2 regions of the Cupriavidus sp. 21MJTG02-4 genome follow, and region 2 is predicted to be linked to the other one. Evidence: predicted binding sites of a transcription regulator. Region 2 holds the regulator's gene; the other holds the start of a gene.

The links. Region 2 encodes HrcA, which represses chaperone genes, less so after heat shock. Its sites were predicted from a motif close to TTAGCACTCNNNNNNNNNGAGTGCTAA; they were not measured.
Region 1: a site for HrcA is predicted at 4,407-4,433, ahead of rpoH (RNA polymerase sigma factor RpoH). Genes of this name have one in related genera too.

The regions. Positions count from the first base shown of each region.
Region 1 is NZ_JBYOJP010000001.1:243,692-251,047, reverse strand. Features, by position in the region: gene AC3FKH_RS01190 (SCO family protein) at 1-497, shown strand, start outside; gene AC3FKH_RS01185 (COX15/CtaA family protein) at 510-1,613, shown strand; gene cyoE (heme o synthase) at 1,610-2,545, shown strand; gene AC3FKH_RS01175 (SCO family protein) at 2,681-3,301, shown strand; gene rpoH (RNA polymerase sigma factor RpoH) at 3,398-4,327, opposite strand; gene AC3FKH_RS01165 (pirin family protein) at 4,676-5,551, shown strand; gene ybiB (DNA-binding protein YbiB) at 5,564-6,574, opposite strand; gene AC3FKH_RS01155 (ABC transporter ATP-binding protein) at 6,662-7,356, opposite strand, start outside.
Region 2 is NZ_JBYOJP010000008.1:272,322-279,677, reverse strand. Features, by position in the region: gene mprA (MprA protease, GlyGly-CTERM protein-sorting domain-containing form) at 1-1,155, opposite strand, end outside; gene AC3FKH_RS18410 (hypothetical protein) at 1,293-1,733, opposite strand; gene recN (DNA repair protein RecN) at 1,802-3,529, opposite strand; gene AC3FKH_RS18400 (NAD kinase) at 3,594-4,511, opposite strand; gene hrcA (heat-inducible transcriptional repressor HrcA) at 4,624-5,664, shown strand; gene hemH (ferrochelatase) at 5,748-6,863, shown strand; gene AC3FKH_RS18385 (RNA-binding S4 domain-containing protein) at 6,860-7,255, shown strand; gene AC3FKH_RS18380 (hypothetical protein) at 7,328-7,356, opposite strand, start outside.

The DNA.
Region 1 (7,356 bases), on a different contig from region 2:
AGCCGACGGGCGGCGCCACCAACTATGGCGCGCTGATCGATCCCCAGCGTCCGATGCCCGCCGTTCGCGTCGCCAACGAGCGCGCCGAAGCCGTGCCGCTCGAAAGCTTCCGCGGCAAGTGGCTGCTGGTAACGGCCGATGGGTCGGCCTGCGACGAAGCGTGCGCAAAGAAGCTGTTCACCATCCGCCAGATCCGCGCGGGTCAGGGCCAGGACCGCGAACGGATCGTGCCGGTGTGGCTGATCACGGACGAAGGCGCTGTCGACGAACGCCTGTCCGCGGCCTACAACGAGCCCTACGCCGGCGTGCGCTTCCTTCGCATTGCGCCTGACGTGGCCCGTCAATGGATACCCGCGGCCGAGGGCGGCCGCATCGAGGACACCATCTTCCTGGTCGATCCGCTTGGCAACCTGATGATGCGCTTCCCGAAAGACCCCGACCCCAAGAAGATGAGCGGCGATCTCAAGAAGCTGCTCCGGGTCTCGCGCATCGGCTGAGGGACGACTGGCATGCTGCTTCAACTCGCCATCATCGGCGTCCTGATCGCGCTGTTCCCGATCTCTTACGTGCTGGTCCGCGGCGACCGCAACAAGTACCGCAAGCTGGTCTGGATCACCGCTTTCCTGACGCTCGACCTGATCATGTTCGGCAGCTTCACGCGGCTGACCGATTCCGGCCTCGGCTGCCCGGACTGGCCGGGCTGCTACGGCCATTCCAACCCGCATGCGGCGATGGAGCCGATCCACGCCGCCCAGACCGCGCTGCCCAGCGGCCCGGTAACCCTGGCCAAGGCGTGGATCGAGATGATCCACCGCTATTTCGCCATGGCGGTGGGCGTGCTGATCATCACGCTGATGGTGCTGGCGTGGGTCAAGCGCAAGGAACTGAAGCAGTCGCCGTGGTTCGCCACCAGTGTGCTGCTGCTGGTGTGCGTGCAGGGCGCGTTCGGCGCGTTCACCGTGACCATGAAGCTGCAGCCAATCATCGTCGTGACGCACCTGCTGCTTGGCATGAGCCTGCTGGCGGCGCTGATCTGGCTCGGTTCGCGCAATGATCCGCCGCATCCCGTGGCGCGGCAGGCCGGGGCGTTGCGCTGGCCCGCGCGCGCGGCGCTGCTGCTGCTGGTGATCCAGATCTTCCTGGGCGGCTGGGTCAGCACCAACTACGCGGTGATGGCCTGCACCGATTTCCCGCTGTGCAACGGCCAGCTGGTGCCGGAGATGGATTTCACGCACGGCTTCACGCTATGGCGCCAGCTCGGCATGACGGCTGATGGCGACTACATTCCCCATGCGGCGCTGGTGGCGATCCACTGGGTGCACCGCGGCTTCGCCGTGGTGGTGCTTGGCTACCTGGCGTGGTTCGGCCTGCGCGCGCGCAGGCTCGAAGGGCTGGGCGGCACGTCGCGCTGGCTGCTGGCCGCGCTGGCGCTGCAACTGGCCACCGGTCTCTCGAACATCGTGCTGGACTGGCCGCTGGTGGCCGCCGTGCTCCACAACGGTGGCGCGGCGGTGCTCCTGCTGCTGCTGGTGCGACTCAACTACAATATAGGGCTCGCGACCCGTCCCGCCGACGCTGCCTCAAGCGTGCCGGCTGCCGCTCGCGCCACATGAAAGACAAACTCCCTCCCGTGGTTACTGCAACACAACCCCATCCCGTGGGCCGGCTGCGTCACCTGGCTCGCCAATATGCCGCCCTGACCAAGCCGCGCGTCACGCAGCTCGCGGTGTTCTGCGCCATCATCGGCATGTTCCTGGCCACGCCGGGCATGGTGCCATGGCGCGTGCTGATCGGCGGCGCCGCCGGCATCTGGCTGCTGGCCGGGGCCGCGTTCGCGATCAATTGCCTGGTCGAGCAGAAGATCGACGCGCTGATGCGCCGCACCGCCTGGCGCCCGTCGGCCACCGGCGAGATCACCACCACCCAGACGCTGATCTTCTCGGCAGTCCTGGGCGGCGCCGGCATGTGGCTGCTGCACGTGTTCGCCAACGACCTGACGATGTGGCTGACCTTCGCCACCTTCCTGGGCTATGCGGTCGTCTACACCATCCTGCTCAAGCCGGCCACGCCGCAGAACATTGTCATCGGCGGCCTGTCGGGCGCCATGCCGCCGGCGCTGGGCTGGGCGGCCGTGGCCAACGACGTGCCGGCCGAGGCCTGGTTCCTGGTGCTGATCATCTTCACCTGGACCCCGCCGCATTTCTGGGCGCTGGCCTTGTACCGCCGTGCCGACTACGCCAAGTCCGGGCTGCCGATGCTGCCGATCACGCATGGCGAAAAGTACACGCTGCTCAATATCCTGCTGTACACGCTGGTCATGATCGCCGCGACGCTGCTGCCTTTTGTGTATGGCATGTGCGGCTATATCTACCTGGCCAGCGCACTGGTACTGGGCGCCTGGTTCCTGAAGTACTCGTGGACGCTGTACCGCAATTACTCCGACGAACTGGCGCAGCGCACCTTCCGCTTCTCGATCCTGTACCTGTCGATCCTGTTCGCGGCTTTGCTCGTCGATCACTACTTCAAGTTCGTGCCGCAGGTCTGAGCGGCACCATTGTTCGCGGCCTGCGGCATCTTGTCGCGGCCGCCGTGCCGCACGGCGCGGATGGGCGATACTGTGTGCTGCCCTCGCCATCGCGCGCCACCGCAGTCTTGCCGGCGCCCCGACTTCCTATCTCGCATGAACAAGCCAAGCCAATCTTCCGGGCTCCTCGCCTCGTTCCGCCGCTTTGCCGCGCTGGCCTTCCTGGCGCTGGCGCTTGCCGCCTGCGGCCAGCAGAAGGCCTCGTTCCGCAACGTCGATATCAGCGGCGGCGCGGACTTCGGCAAGGATTTTTCGCTGACGGACCATAACGGAAAAGTCCGCACGATCGCCGACTTCAAGGGCAAGGTCGTGGTGATGTTCTTCGGCTACACGCATTGTCCCGATGTCTGCCCGACCACCATGGCCGAACTCAAGGCGGTGATGGAGCAGCTCGGCCCGGACGCCGACAAGGTGCAGGTGCTGTTCGTCACGGTCGATCCGGAGCGCGATACGCAGGCGCTGCTGGCGCAGTACGTGCCGGCGTTCGATCCGCGCTTCCTGGGCATGCGGCCGGCCGACGAGGCGGCGCTGCAGAAGGTCGCGAAGGATTTCAAGGTGTACTACGCGAAGGTGCCGGGTTCTTCGCCGAACAACTACACCATGGATCACTCGGCCGGCAGCTACGTGTTCGACCCGGAAGGGCGGCTGCGGCTTTTCATCCGCCACGGGCAAGGGCCGGAGCCGATTGCCCACGACATCAAGCAGCTGCTGTCCTGAGCGCAGCGCGGGAATGAAAAAAGGCCGGTCCAGTGGACCGGCCTTTTGCATGGCGCCAGCGGTTATGGCGCCAGCAGTTGCCCGGGCGCGGCGGGATCAGGCAAATGCCTGCAGCGCGCCCTTCATCTTCTTCATGGCCGCCGCTTCGATCTGGCGAATCCGTTCGGCCGACACGCCGAATTCATCGGCCAGCTCATGCAGCGTGGCGCCGCCCGAGCCATCGTCCTCGACGTTCAGCCAGCGCGCCTCGATGATGCGGCGGCTGCGGTCGTCCAGGCGCGTCAGCGCTTCTTCCAGGCCCTCGACCTGCATACGGTCGTGACGCTGGGCTTCCAGCACCCGCGTGGGCTCGTTGTGGTTGTCCGCCAGGTAGGCGATCGGGGCGAAGTCTTCCTCGCCGTCTTCGATTTGCCCCTCCAGTGCGAGATCGCCACCCGACAGGCGGGTTTCCATCTCCATCACTTCTTCCGGCTTGACGTTGAGCTCGCGCGCAACGGCTTCGACCTGCTCCGGCGTGAAGGTATGGGCACCCTTCTTGTGGCTGCGCAGGTTGAAGAACAGCTTGCGCTGGGCCTTGGTGGTCGCCACCTTGACCATGCGCCAGTTCTTCAGCACGTACTCGTGGATCTCGGCCTTGATCCAGTGCATCGCATACGACACCAGGCGCACGCCCTGGTCCGGGTTGAAGCGCTTCACGGCCTTCATCAGGCCGATATTGCCTTCCTGGATCAGGTCAGCGTGCGGCAGGCCATACCCGAGGTACTGGCGTGCGATCGACACCACCAGGCGCAGGTGGGACATCACCAGCTGGCGTGCGGCATCAACGGAATCATGGTCGCGCAGTTCGCGCGCGAGACGCTGCTCTTCCTCGGCGGTCAGCAGGGGAATGCGGTGGATGGCCTGGATATAGCTTTCCAGGTTGCCCACGGTGGCCGGGAAGGTCAATGCAAAGCTTCCAGCCAGCTTGGGCGCCGTCGGCAGACGGCTGTTCAGCACGGTTTGGTCGGCAGGCAAGACTGCGTTCACTCAATTACTCCTTTCGCATCCGGCGGTTCAGTTGCCGGTGTGCCACTCCGGACGGGAGGACACAGCATTGCAACACATCTTAGCACTCAAGCCGGGTGAGTGCTAATTGGAGTCCCTGACGCCCTGATAGTTCCTGATGATTGTCATCTATATTTGGATAGTGTTATGCGCACCAAGTTGCTCAGACGGCATATCCGGCGCTCGGACATCCTGTGTTAGAGGTCCGCGAGGGTTCGGGGTTCGCACCGGCCGGCGGGATACAGTATTGCGCCAGACGCTACACTGACAGTGCCGTCGCGAGCACCGTCACGGCTTGTGCAAGAGCCTGCCCCACGATCCGGAGGAGCTATGTCTGCCATCGAACACCTGCTCAAGCCCCATGTACGAGACCTGGGCGATTTCACCGTGCGCCGCCTGCTGCCGGCCGCTGCCGCCCAGACCGTCGGCCCGTTCATCTTCTTCGACCATATGGGGCCGGTGACGCTGCCGCCTGGCCACGGTGCCGATGTGCGGCCGCATCCGCATATCGGCCTGGCCACGGTGACCTACCTGTTCGACGGGGAGATCATGCACCGCGACAGCCTTGGCAGCGAGCAGCTCATTCGCCCCGGCGACGTCAACTGGATGACCGCCGGCAACGGCATTGTCCATTCGGAGCGTTCGCCCGAGACCGTGCGCGAAGCCGGCGCGCGCCTGCATGGCATCCAGACCTGGGTGGCATTGCCGAAGGACCATGAGACCGTCGCGCCCTCGTTCTTCCATCATCCCGGTGCCACGCTGCCGAAAATCGAACAGCCCGGCGTGCGCATGACGGTGATTGCCGGAGATGCCTTTGGCAAGACATCGCCGGTCAAGGTATTCAGCCGCACGCTCTACGTCGCGATCGAACTCGATGTCGGCGCGAGCGTGGAGATCCCGCCGGAGCATGCCGAGCGGGGCATCTATCCGGTCGACGGCAGCGTGGCGCTCGACGGCGAAGCGCTGCCGGCCGAGCATATGGTCGTGCTGACGCCCGGCCAGGCGGCCACGCTGACGGCCACCGCGCCGTCGCGCGTGATGCTGCTGGGCGGAGATCCCACCGACGGTCACCGCTTTATCTTCTGGAACTTCGTGGCCAGCAGCAAAGAAGCGATCGAGGCGGCTTCGCAGCGCTGGGAGGACGACGGCTTCCCTCATGTCCCCGGCGAGACCGAGCGCATTCCGCTGCCGCCGCGCAAGACCTGAAGCGCCTGCGGGTCAGAGCGGACTGGCCCAGGCCACGCGCGTGCCCTGGCGCAGGCATTCCTGGATGGCGCGCACCTGCGTGGCGATCGGCGCGGGCACCGGCACCGAGCCGTCCAGCACCTTGCGCGTCCAGGCCGCCGTGTCGGCCACGTCGCTGCCCTGGGGCAGCTCGGGCACATCGGCAATCGATCCGCTGGTCGGGTCGACCAGGGTCTGCTGGTGCCCGTCATGCAGCCAGTCGATGCGGCTGCCGCGGCGCGCATCGGCCACCACCTCGCCTTCGGTGCCGCGGGCCAGCAGCACATTGGCGGGCTCATGCGAGAAATAGTCGGTCAGCGTTTCGCGGTACTCGGGGTGCGTATAGCTGTACAGGCGCAGGGCCTCGGCGGGCGAATGCGAGCCGACCGGCTGCAGCATCTTGGCCACGGTGTGCGACGAATTGCGCAGGCCGATGACCGTGCGCCGGTCCAGCAACTGCGACAGGCCCGGCGAGAGCACATCCACGGGCACCACCGCCAGCGGCCCATTCGCCCCATCGCCATCGCGCAGGCGCGCAGTGGCCTCGTCGGTGGTGGCGCACAGCGGTACGCCCAGCGCCTCGAACAGGGCCAGGCTAGTCACGCGACCCTGGAATTCGCGCGAACCGTGCACCAGCACTGGAATATTCTCGCGAGCCAGCAACAGGGCCAGCAAGGGTACGAGGTTGGGCTGCTTGCGCGCGCCGTTGTAGCTCGGAATGACCACCACCTGGCGATCCCCCGGCGCGGCCAGCGGCTGGCAGTGCGCGTGCGCGGCCTCGAGCATGCCGGCCAGTTCGTGCGGGGCTTCGCCCTTGATGCGATAAGCCATCAGCACGGCACCCAGTTCCAGGTCGGATACGCGCCCGGCCAGCATGGCGTCGAACAGGGTTTGCGCGTCTTCGCGCGGCAGTGCGCGGGCGCCGTTCACGCCGCGACCGATTTCCTTGATGTAGCGGGCCGCTGAAAACGGGCCCGTGGCGGTTGTGGCGGTGGATGTAGTCATGGGCGGGCAGCGTGGGGTTTGGTGTTTCGCTTCATGATAGCGGAGCGTCGCCGCCACGCCCATGGCGGCGGGCGCGTCCGTGGCCGTTCACGCCGCTTCCTGAAGGGCCGGGTTGCGCTGCTTGCGGTAGAGGAAATCCAGCACCGCCGTGCGGCAGGCGTGGTAGTCCTTGTCCTCGGCCAGCGCCACGCGGTCGCGCGGACGCGGCAGGCCGACGCTGAGGATTTCGCCGATCGTGGCCGCCGGGCCGTTGGTCATCATCACGATGCGGTCGGCCAGCAGGACGGCCTCGTCCACGTCGTGCGTGACCATGACCACGGTGCTGCGCGTCCGCTCCACGATCTTCAGCAAGGCATCCTGCAGGTGTGCGCGCGTGAGCGCGTCGAGCGCGCCGAACGGCTCGTCCATCAGCAACACCTTGGGCGCCATGGCGAGCGCGCGCGCAATGCCCACGCGCTGCTTCATGCCGCCCGAGATCTCGTGCGGGAACTTGCCTTCCGCGTGGGTCAGGCCCACCAGCGCCAGCGTGTCGTGCGTACGCGCCTTGAGCTGCGCCTTGCTTTCGCTCCCGCCAAACACGCGCTCCACGCCCAGATGGACGTTGTCGAAGCAGGTCATCCACGGCAGCAGCGAATGATTCTGGAACACCACCGCGCGCTCGGGCCCGGGGCCGGCGATCTCTCTCCCCGCGCAGATCAGCGCTCCGGTGGTCGGCGTGGCCAGGCCCGCGACCAGGTTCAGCAGCGTGGACTTGCCGCAGCCTGAATGACCGATCAGCGTGA
Region 2 (7,356 bases):
GGCAAAGCTTGAGTTCTCGCCGTCATTGACATGTGCGGTCACGGCAATCACGCCGCTGCAGTCGGCCGGTGCTTCCAGCGCCCCGCCGCTGTTGCCGGCAGCCACGACCACCGACACGCCGCGCCCGACCACATCGTTGATGGCCTGCTGCTCGATGCTGGTGCAGGTGCCGCCGCCGAGGCTGATATTGATCACGCGCGCGGGGTTCACGTTGTCCGGCACATTGGGGACGCTAATGCCGGCAGCCCAGCGCATGCCGTCCACCGTGTCGGAGAGCAGGGCGCCGCAGCGTCCGGCAACCCGTACCGGCAGGATGCGCGTGTTCCAGTCGACCCCGGCAATGCCCTGGCCATTGTTGGTCAGGGCGCCCAGCACGCTTGCCACGCGGGTGCCATGCCAGGAGTTGGACGTGGCCGTGGTGGTCGGTGTGGAGCTGCCCGGGCAGAGAAAGCCTGACGGCACATTATCGCCGGCGTCCGTGGGATCGCTGTCGCGGCCGTCGCCGTCATTGGAGACCGTGGTGCTGCTGATGAAATCGTAGCCGGCAACCAGCTTTGCGGCCAGATCAGGGTGGGGCAGGTAGCCGGTGTCGAGCACCGCGACCACGATGCCCGCGCTGCCGCGCGAGCGGTCCCACGCGCGCGGCAGGTTAGCGCCGCCGACGGCGGTGCCGGTGCCCATCATGTACGGCTGGGCCGAGGCGAATTCGGGATCGTTGGGAATCGTGTCGTGCAGGTGCAGCCAGCGGTCTGGCACGGCGTCGGCGACGCGCGGATCCTGGCGCAACGTGGCTGCCAATGCCTCCGGATCGGGGTGGCTGCCGTCGGCCGTGCCCACCAGGTCAGTATTGCCTGCCATGCTTCGCCGCACGGCGAGGTTGACGCCCGAGTGGCTGCGCAACTGCTGCAGACGGTCTTCTCCGGCCGGCGTGCCTTGCTTGGCATCGCCCATTGCGCCCGACGCACTCGGCGTGAGACTGGTATCACGCCAGCGTACGATGACATTACCGGTATAGGCGGGAGCCGCCTGAACGCCGTCGGCCGCCAGCGTGGCCGGGGCATGGATTGCCCAGCACAGCGCAACGAGCGCGGCGGCGGCCCATCGGAGGACAGCGGCGCGGCTGCGCCTGGAAACCTGGTGCGACAGGTGCGGCATGAACGCCTCCCGGTGCGCCCCGGGGCACATGGCGGCATGGCCGCCAGCGCCCGGGACAGTGCTATGTAGCGAATACGATCCGTTCGGATTCAGCAAGTTCGATGAAGGCTTGTCCCGGACAACGATGCTTCGGCCGCTCAGCTCGCCGGCATGTCGCGGCTGACTGGCATGGTGTGGTTTGGCTTGAGCATACGGTCAGGCTCGGCCGTGCCGATGCGCGGTACCGCACGCAACGTCGCCAGGGCCTGGTCCATGGTGGCATCCGGCGAGGCACTGATGGCCGTCACCAGCCACACGCCGCCGGACAGGGGCCGCTTGACCACGTAGCGGATCGGGCCTTCGATGGTGTCGAGCAGCTTGCCGGCTTCCTCGGAGACATTCACGTCGGGCGCCGTGAAGCGGACCATGATGTCGCCGACCACCCGATCCGCCGAAATCGCGCCGCGCGGAGGTTGCGATGCCTTGGGCTGGGCCTGGCAGCCGGTCAGCGCCAGCAGTGCCGCGATGGCGAACGCCCCGGCGGCGAACACCGGCACGAAGGCGCGCCGGCGACCGGCGGACGGCAGAGGGCGGGTCATGGTTTGCTCCTGTGAATACGTGAATAGGTGGCGACGGCGATTGCCAGCGGCCTCGGGCGCTGGCCGGTTCAGCCGGCGCTGCGCCGCGAGCGCCGGCCTTCCTTGCCGCCGCTCGCGCGCGCGCCTTGCGCGAGCATTTCCTCGGCGTGCTGGAGCGTGGTGGCGGTCACCGTCGCGCCGCCGAGCATGCGGGCGGTTTCCACCACGCGGCCGGCGGCGTCGAGCGCGCGGATGCGCGAGCGCGTGACCGACACGGACCCGTCGCCCGTGGTTTCCTTGCTGACCAGCAGATGCTGCCCGGCCTGCGCGGCTACCTGGGGCAGGTGCGTCACGCACAGGACCTGGCGCGCGCGCCCGAGTTCCTGGAGGCGCCGGCCGACCACTTCGGCCACCGCGCCGCCAATGCCGGTGTCGACTTCGTCGAAGATCAGCGTTGGCGTGGGCGATGCTTCGCTGGTGATGACCGAGATCGCCAGGCTGATGCGGGCCAGTTCGCCGCCGGAGGCGACGCGGGCCAGCGGCCGGGCGCTGACGCCGGCGTGGCCGGCGACCAGGAATTCGACCTGCTCCAGGCCATAGCTCTGGCCTTCCTCCAGTGGATTGAGTGCGGCAACGAAGCTGCCGCCCGCCATCGACAGGCCTTGCATGGCGTCGGTGACGGCGGTGGACAGGGCCTTGGCCGCTTCCTTGCGGGCCAGGCTCAGGTGCTGGGCCAGCGTCAGGTAGGCCGCCTTGGCGGCCGCCTCGCGCGCGAGCACCTTGTTGATGTCCTGCGCCGACTGCAGGTCGTCGAGCTGCTGGCGGCGCGCCAGCAGCTCATCGGCGAGCTGCTCGGGCGGCAGGCGGTACTTGCGCGCCGTGGCGTGCAGCGCCTGCATGCGGTCGCTGACGGCTTCGAGCCGTTCGGGGTCGAGTTCGAGGCGGTCGACATAGCGCATGAGCGAATGCGCGGCTTCCTCGGCCTGTACCTGGGCAGGCTCCAGCGCGGCGAGCACGTCGCGCAGGGCGGGGTCGACGTCGGCAAGCTGCTGCACGCGGTGCACGACGGCATTGAGCGCCGACAGGACCGAGCCGTCGGCTTCGGACAGGGCATCGAGCGCGGCGCGGCTGCCGTCGATCAGGCCCGCCGCGTGGGACAGGCGGTTGTACTCCGCCTGGATCTCTTCCCATTCACCGGGCTGCGGCGCGAGCTTGTCGAGTTCGCCGACCTGCCATTCGAGCCGCTCGCGTTCGAGCTGCATTTCGCGCGACTGGTGCTCGACCGCCTCGCGCTGGCGCACGCAGGCGCGCCACGCGCGCCAGGACTCGGCTACCGCGCCGGCCTGCTGGGTCAGCCCGGCATGGGCGTCGAACAGCAGGCGCTGGGCGTCGGGGCGCAGCAGCAGCTGGTGGGCATGCTGGCCATGGATATCGACCAGCTGGTCGCCGACCTCGCGCAACTGGGCCAGCGTCGCGGCGGCGCCGTTGATGAAGGCCTTGCTGCGGCCGCCGGCGTCGACCGTGCGCCGCAGCAGCACGGTACGCGTGCCGCCGTCGTCCTCGCCGCCCAGTTCACGCTCGTCGAGCCACGCGTCGAGGGCCGCGTGCGTCGAGAAGGTGGCGCTGATGCTGGCGCGCGTGGCGCCTTCGCGCACGATGCCGGCATCGGCGCGTTCGCCCAGCACCAGCGCCAGCGCGTCGATCAGGATCGATTTGCCGGCGCCGGTTTCGCCGGTGAAGACAGTGAAGCCGGACTGGAAATCGAGGTCGAGCGTATCGACGATGACGAAATCGCGGATGGACAGGCTGCGCAGCATCGTGGCGGTGAAAGGGTTGGGTCGGTGCGGACGGTTTGAGCCGGATAGAGCCGGATTCAGTCGCTCAGAGGCGGTTGTCCTCGGTCGGGTACTCGTGCCAGTGCAGCTTCTTGCGTAGCGTGGCGTAGTAGTTGTAGCCCACCGGGTGCAGCAGCTGGATGGTCTTTTTCGAGCGCCGCACGACGATGCGGTCGCCCGGCAGCAGCGACGTGAGCGACTGCATGTCGAAGTTGACGCTGGCGTCGCGCGCGGTCGCGACCTCGATGGTCACCTCGGCATCTTGCGGCAGCACGATGGGCCGGTTGGACAGCGAGTGCGGGGCGATCGGCACCAGCACCAGCCCTGACAGCGTCGGATGGAGGATAGGGCCGCCGGCGGACAGCGCATAGGCGGTCGAGCCGGTGGCGGTCGACACGATCAGGCCGTCCGAACGCTGGTTGTACATGAAGTTGCCGTCCACCGACACGGCCAGTTCGACCATGCCGGAAATGCCCGAACGGTTGACCACCACGTCGTTCAGGGCCAGCGCCGAGAAGATGCGGCTGTCGTCGCGCACGACGCTCGACTCCAGCAGCAGCCGGGTCTCGGCCTCGTAGCGGCCTTCGAGCATGTCCGGCAGCACCGTCTGCACGTCTTCGAGCGGGATATCGGTCATGAAGCCGAGCCGGCCGTGGTTGACGCCGATCAGCGGCACGTTGTGGCCGGCGAGCTGGCGGGCAAGCCCGAGCAGCGTGCCGTCGCCGCCCAGCACCACGGCGACGTCGGCCTCCCGGCCGATTTCCTCAGCAGTCAGTGCGGGATAGCCGGTCAGCCCCGTGGCCTGCGCGGTCTCGCGTTCGAACACCACATCCTGGCCATTGCGCAGGATGTAGGACGCGAGCTCCTCCAGCGGGCCTTCGATGCCGGCAGTCGAGTACCGGCCCACGAGGGCCACGGTCTTGAACGGGGTGCGCAAGGCGCTGGTTTTGGGGGGGGCAGACATGCGGGGATTAGACCATACCGCCGTGACCGTTGCCAGCATGGGGCGGACGCGCCATGTGGCGGGGGCCGCCCGGGCGCCCGAAGCGGTAAAACTTGCGTAAAATCGGGGCATCATGGATGAACGTTCGAAAACGCTGCTCAAGACCCTGATTGAGCGCTACATTGCCGAAGGGCAGCCGGTCGGCTCCCGGACCCTGTCCCGGTATTCCGGGTTGGACCTGTCGCCGGCCACCATCCGCAATGTGATGTCCGATCTGGAGGAAATGGGCTTTATCTCAAGCCCGCATACTTCCGCGGGACGGATCCCCACGCCGCGCGGGTATCGCCTGTTCGTCGATACCATGCTGACCGTCAAGCCGATCGAACGCGGCGGCATGGAAATGACGGAGCTGGCGGGCCAGATCCAGGGTCAGCTTGGCGGCCAGCAGCAGCTCGGCCCGCAGCGCGTGATCACGGCGGCCGCGCGGACCTTGTCCAATCTCTCGCACTTTGCCGGCGTGATCATGACACCGCGGCGCGCGCAGTCGTTCCGGCAGATCGAATTCATGCGGCTCTCGGACAAGCGCATCCTGCTGATCATCGTCAGCCCGGAGGGCGATGTGCAGAACCGGATCATCCAGACGGAACTGCCGTACACCCCCGCGCAGCTCATCGAAGCGGCGAACTTCTTCAACGCGCACTACGCGGGCATGAGCTTCGACGCCGTGCGCGACCACCTGCGCGTAGAACTGCGCGACCTGCGGCGCGACATGTCGCAACTGATGCAGGCGGCGGTCGAGGCAGGCAGCAGCGCCATGGAAGAAGAGGACGACCACGTCTACATCAGCGGCGAGCGCAAGCTGCTGGAGGTGGAAGACCTGTCGTCGAGCATGGACAAGCTGCGCCGGCTGTTCGACGTGTTCGAGCACAAGACCAGCCTGCTCCAGTTGCTTGATGTGTCCAGCCATGCGCAGGGCGTGCAGATTTTCATCGGTGGCGAAAGCCAGCTGGTGCCGCTCGAAGACATGGCCGTGATCACCGCGCCGTACGAGGTGGATGGCCAGATCGTCGGCACGCTGGGGGTGATCGGCCCGACCCGCATGGCCTATGAGCGGGTCATCCCGATTGTCGACATCACGGCACGGCTGCTGTCGAGCGCACTGAGCCAGAACTAGGGCCCGTCCAGCGGGTCACACAGTCTGCGTCCCCATTTCCACAGCCGGGCGGCATCCTGCCGCCCGGCCACATCGGAAGCGACATGACGTTTTCTCCCGAACCGGTCTATCAGCACGGCCAGGCGCCGCGCACGGCCATCCTGCTGGTCAACCTGGGCACGCCCGACGCACCGACCCCGAAGGCGGTGGGGCGCTACCTGAAGGAGTTCCTTTCCGATCCGCGCGTGGTCGAGATCCCGCGCCTGGTCTGGCTGCCGCTGCTGCATGGGGTGATCGTGCCCCTGCGCTCGCGCGCCTCGGCCCTCAAGTACGAGTCGATCTGGCTGCGCGAGGCGCATATGACCGGGTCGCCGCTGCTCGTATACAGCGAGCGCCAGGCGCATGCGCTGCAGCGCCTGCTCAACCAGCAGGGCTACGAGGTCACGGTCGCCTGCGCGATGCGCTATGGCAATCCGTCGGTCGAATCCGTGCTGGAGGCGTTGCGCCGCCAGGGCACGGAGCAGGTGCTGGTGTTGCCGATGTATCCGCAATACTCCGGCACCACCACGGCCACGGCGTTCGACGAGGTGTTCCGCGTGCTCGGCCTGTGGCGTAACCAGCCCGAGCTTCGCTTCGTGAAGCATTTCCATGACCATCCCGCCTATATTTCGGCGCTGCACCAGCAGGTTGGCGCGTACTGGGCGCAGCATGGCATGCCGGATTTCGCGCACGGCGACAAGCTGATCCTGTCCTTCCACGGCGTGCCGCGCCGGACGCTGGAACTGGGCGATCCCTATCATTGCGAATGCCTCAAGACGGGGCGACTCCTCGGTGATGCGCTGGGCCTGCAGCCGGGTCAATATCAAGTGACGTTCCAGTCTCGTTTTGGCAAAGCCGAATGGCTCCAGCCCTATACGGCGCCGACGCTGGCGGAACTGGGCAAGGTCGGTGCGGGCCGGGTCGATGTCTTCTGCCCGGGGTTTCCCGCCGACTGCATCGAGACGCTGGAAGAGATTGCTATGGAAGGCCAGACCGAGTTCATGGTGGCGGGCGGCAAGCAGTTCCACTTCATCCCATGCATGAACGATGCCCAGGCCTGGATCGCGGCGCTGGCGGAGATCGCCTTGCAGCACCTGCAGGGCTGGCCGCTGAACGTGCCGCATCCGCATGAACTGGAAGCGCGCCGCAGTCGCGCGCAGACCCGTGGAGCGGCAGCATGAACGTCAGTTTCGAGCCCGACGCGCGCCTGCGTATCGACAAATGGCTTTGGTGCGCACGCTTCTTCAAGACCCGCTCGCTTGCGGCAGAGGCCGTCGAGCGGGGCAAGGTCACGGTCAACGGCCAGCCATGCAAGAATTCCCGCGAAGTCCGGCCGGGCGACATGGTCGTGCTCGAAGCCCATCAGCAACGCTGGGAAGTGATGGTGAAGGGCATTGCGCAGGCGCGCGGCCCGGCGCCGGTGGCACAGACGCTCTATGCGGAAACCGAGGCCAGCCACGCCCGTCGTCAAACCGAAGCCGAGCAGCGGCGTTTCCAGCCGGAACCGTCGTCGCAGTTGCAGGGCCGTCCCACCAAAAAGGACCGGCGGCGCATTGATGATTTCAGGCGCTGAACGCGACAACGCGGCCGTTCCGGCAAGCGCCGGTACGGCCGCGTTGAAGGATCAACGTCAGGCAGCAGCGTGTTACGGATTGACGCCGATGTAGTGGACGA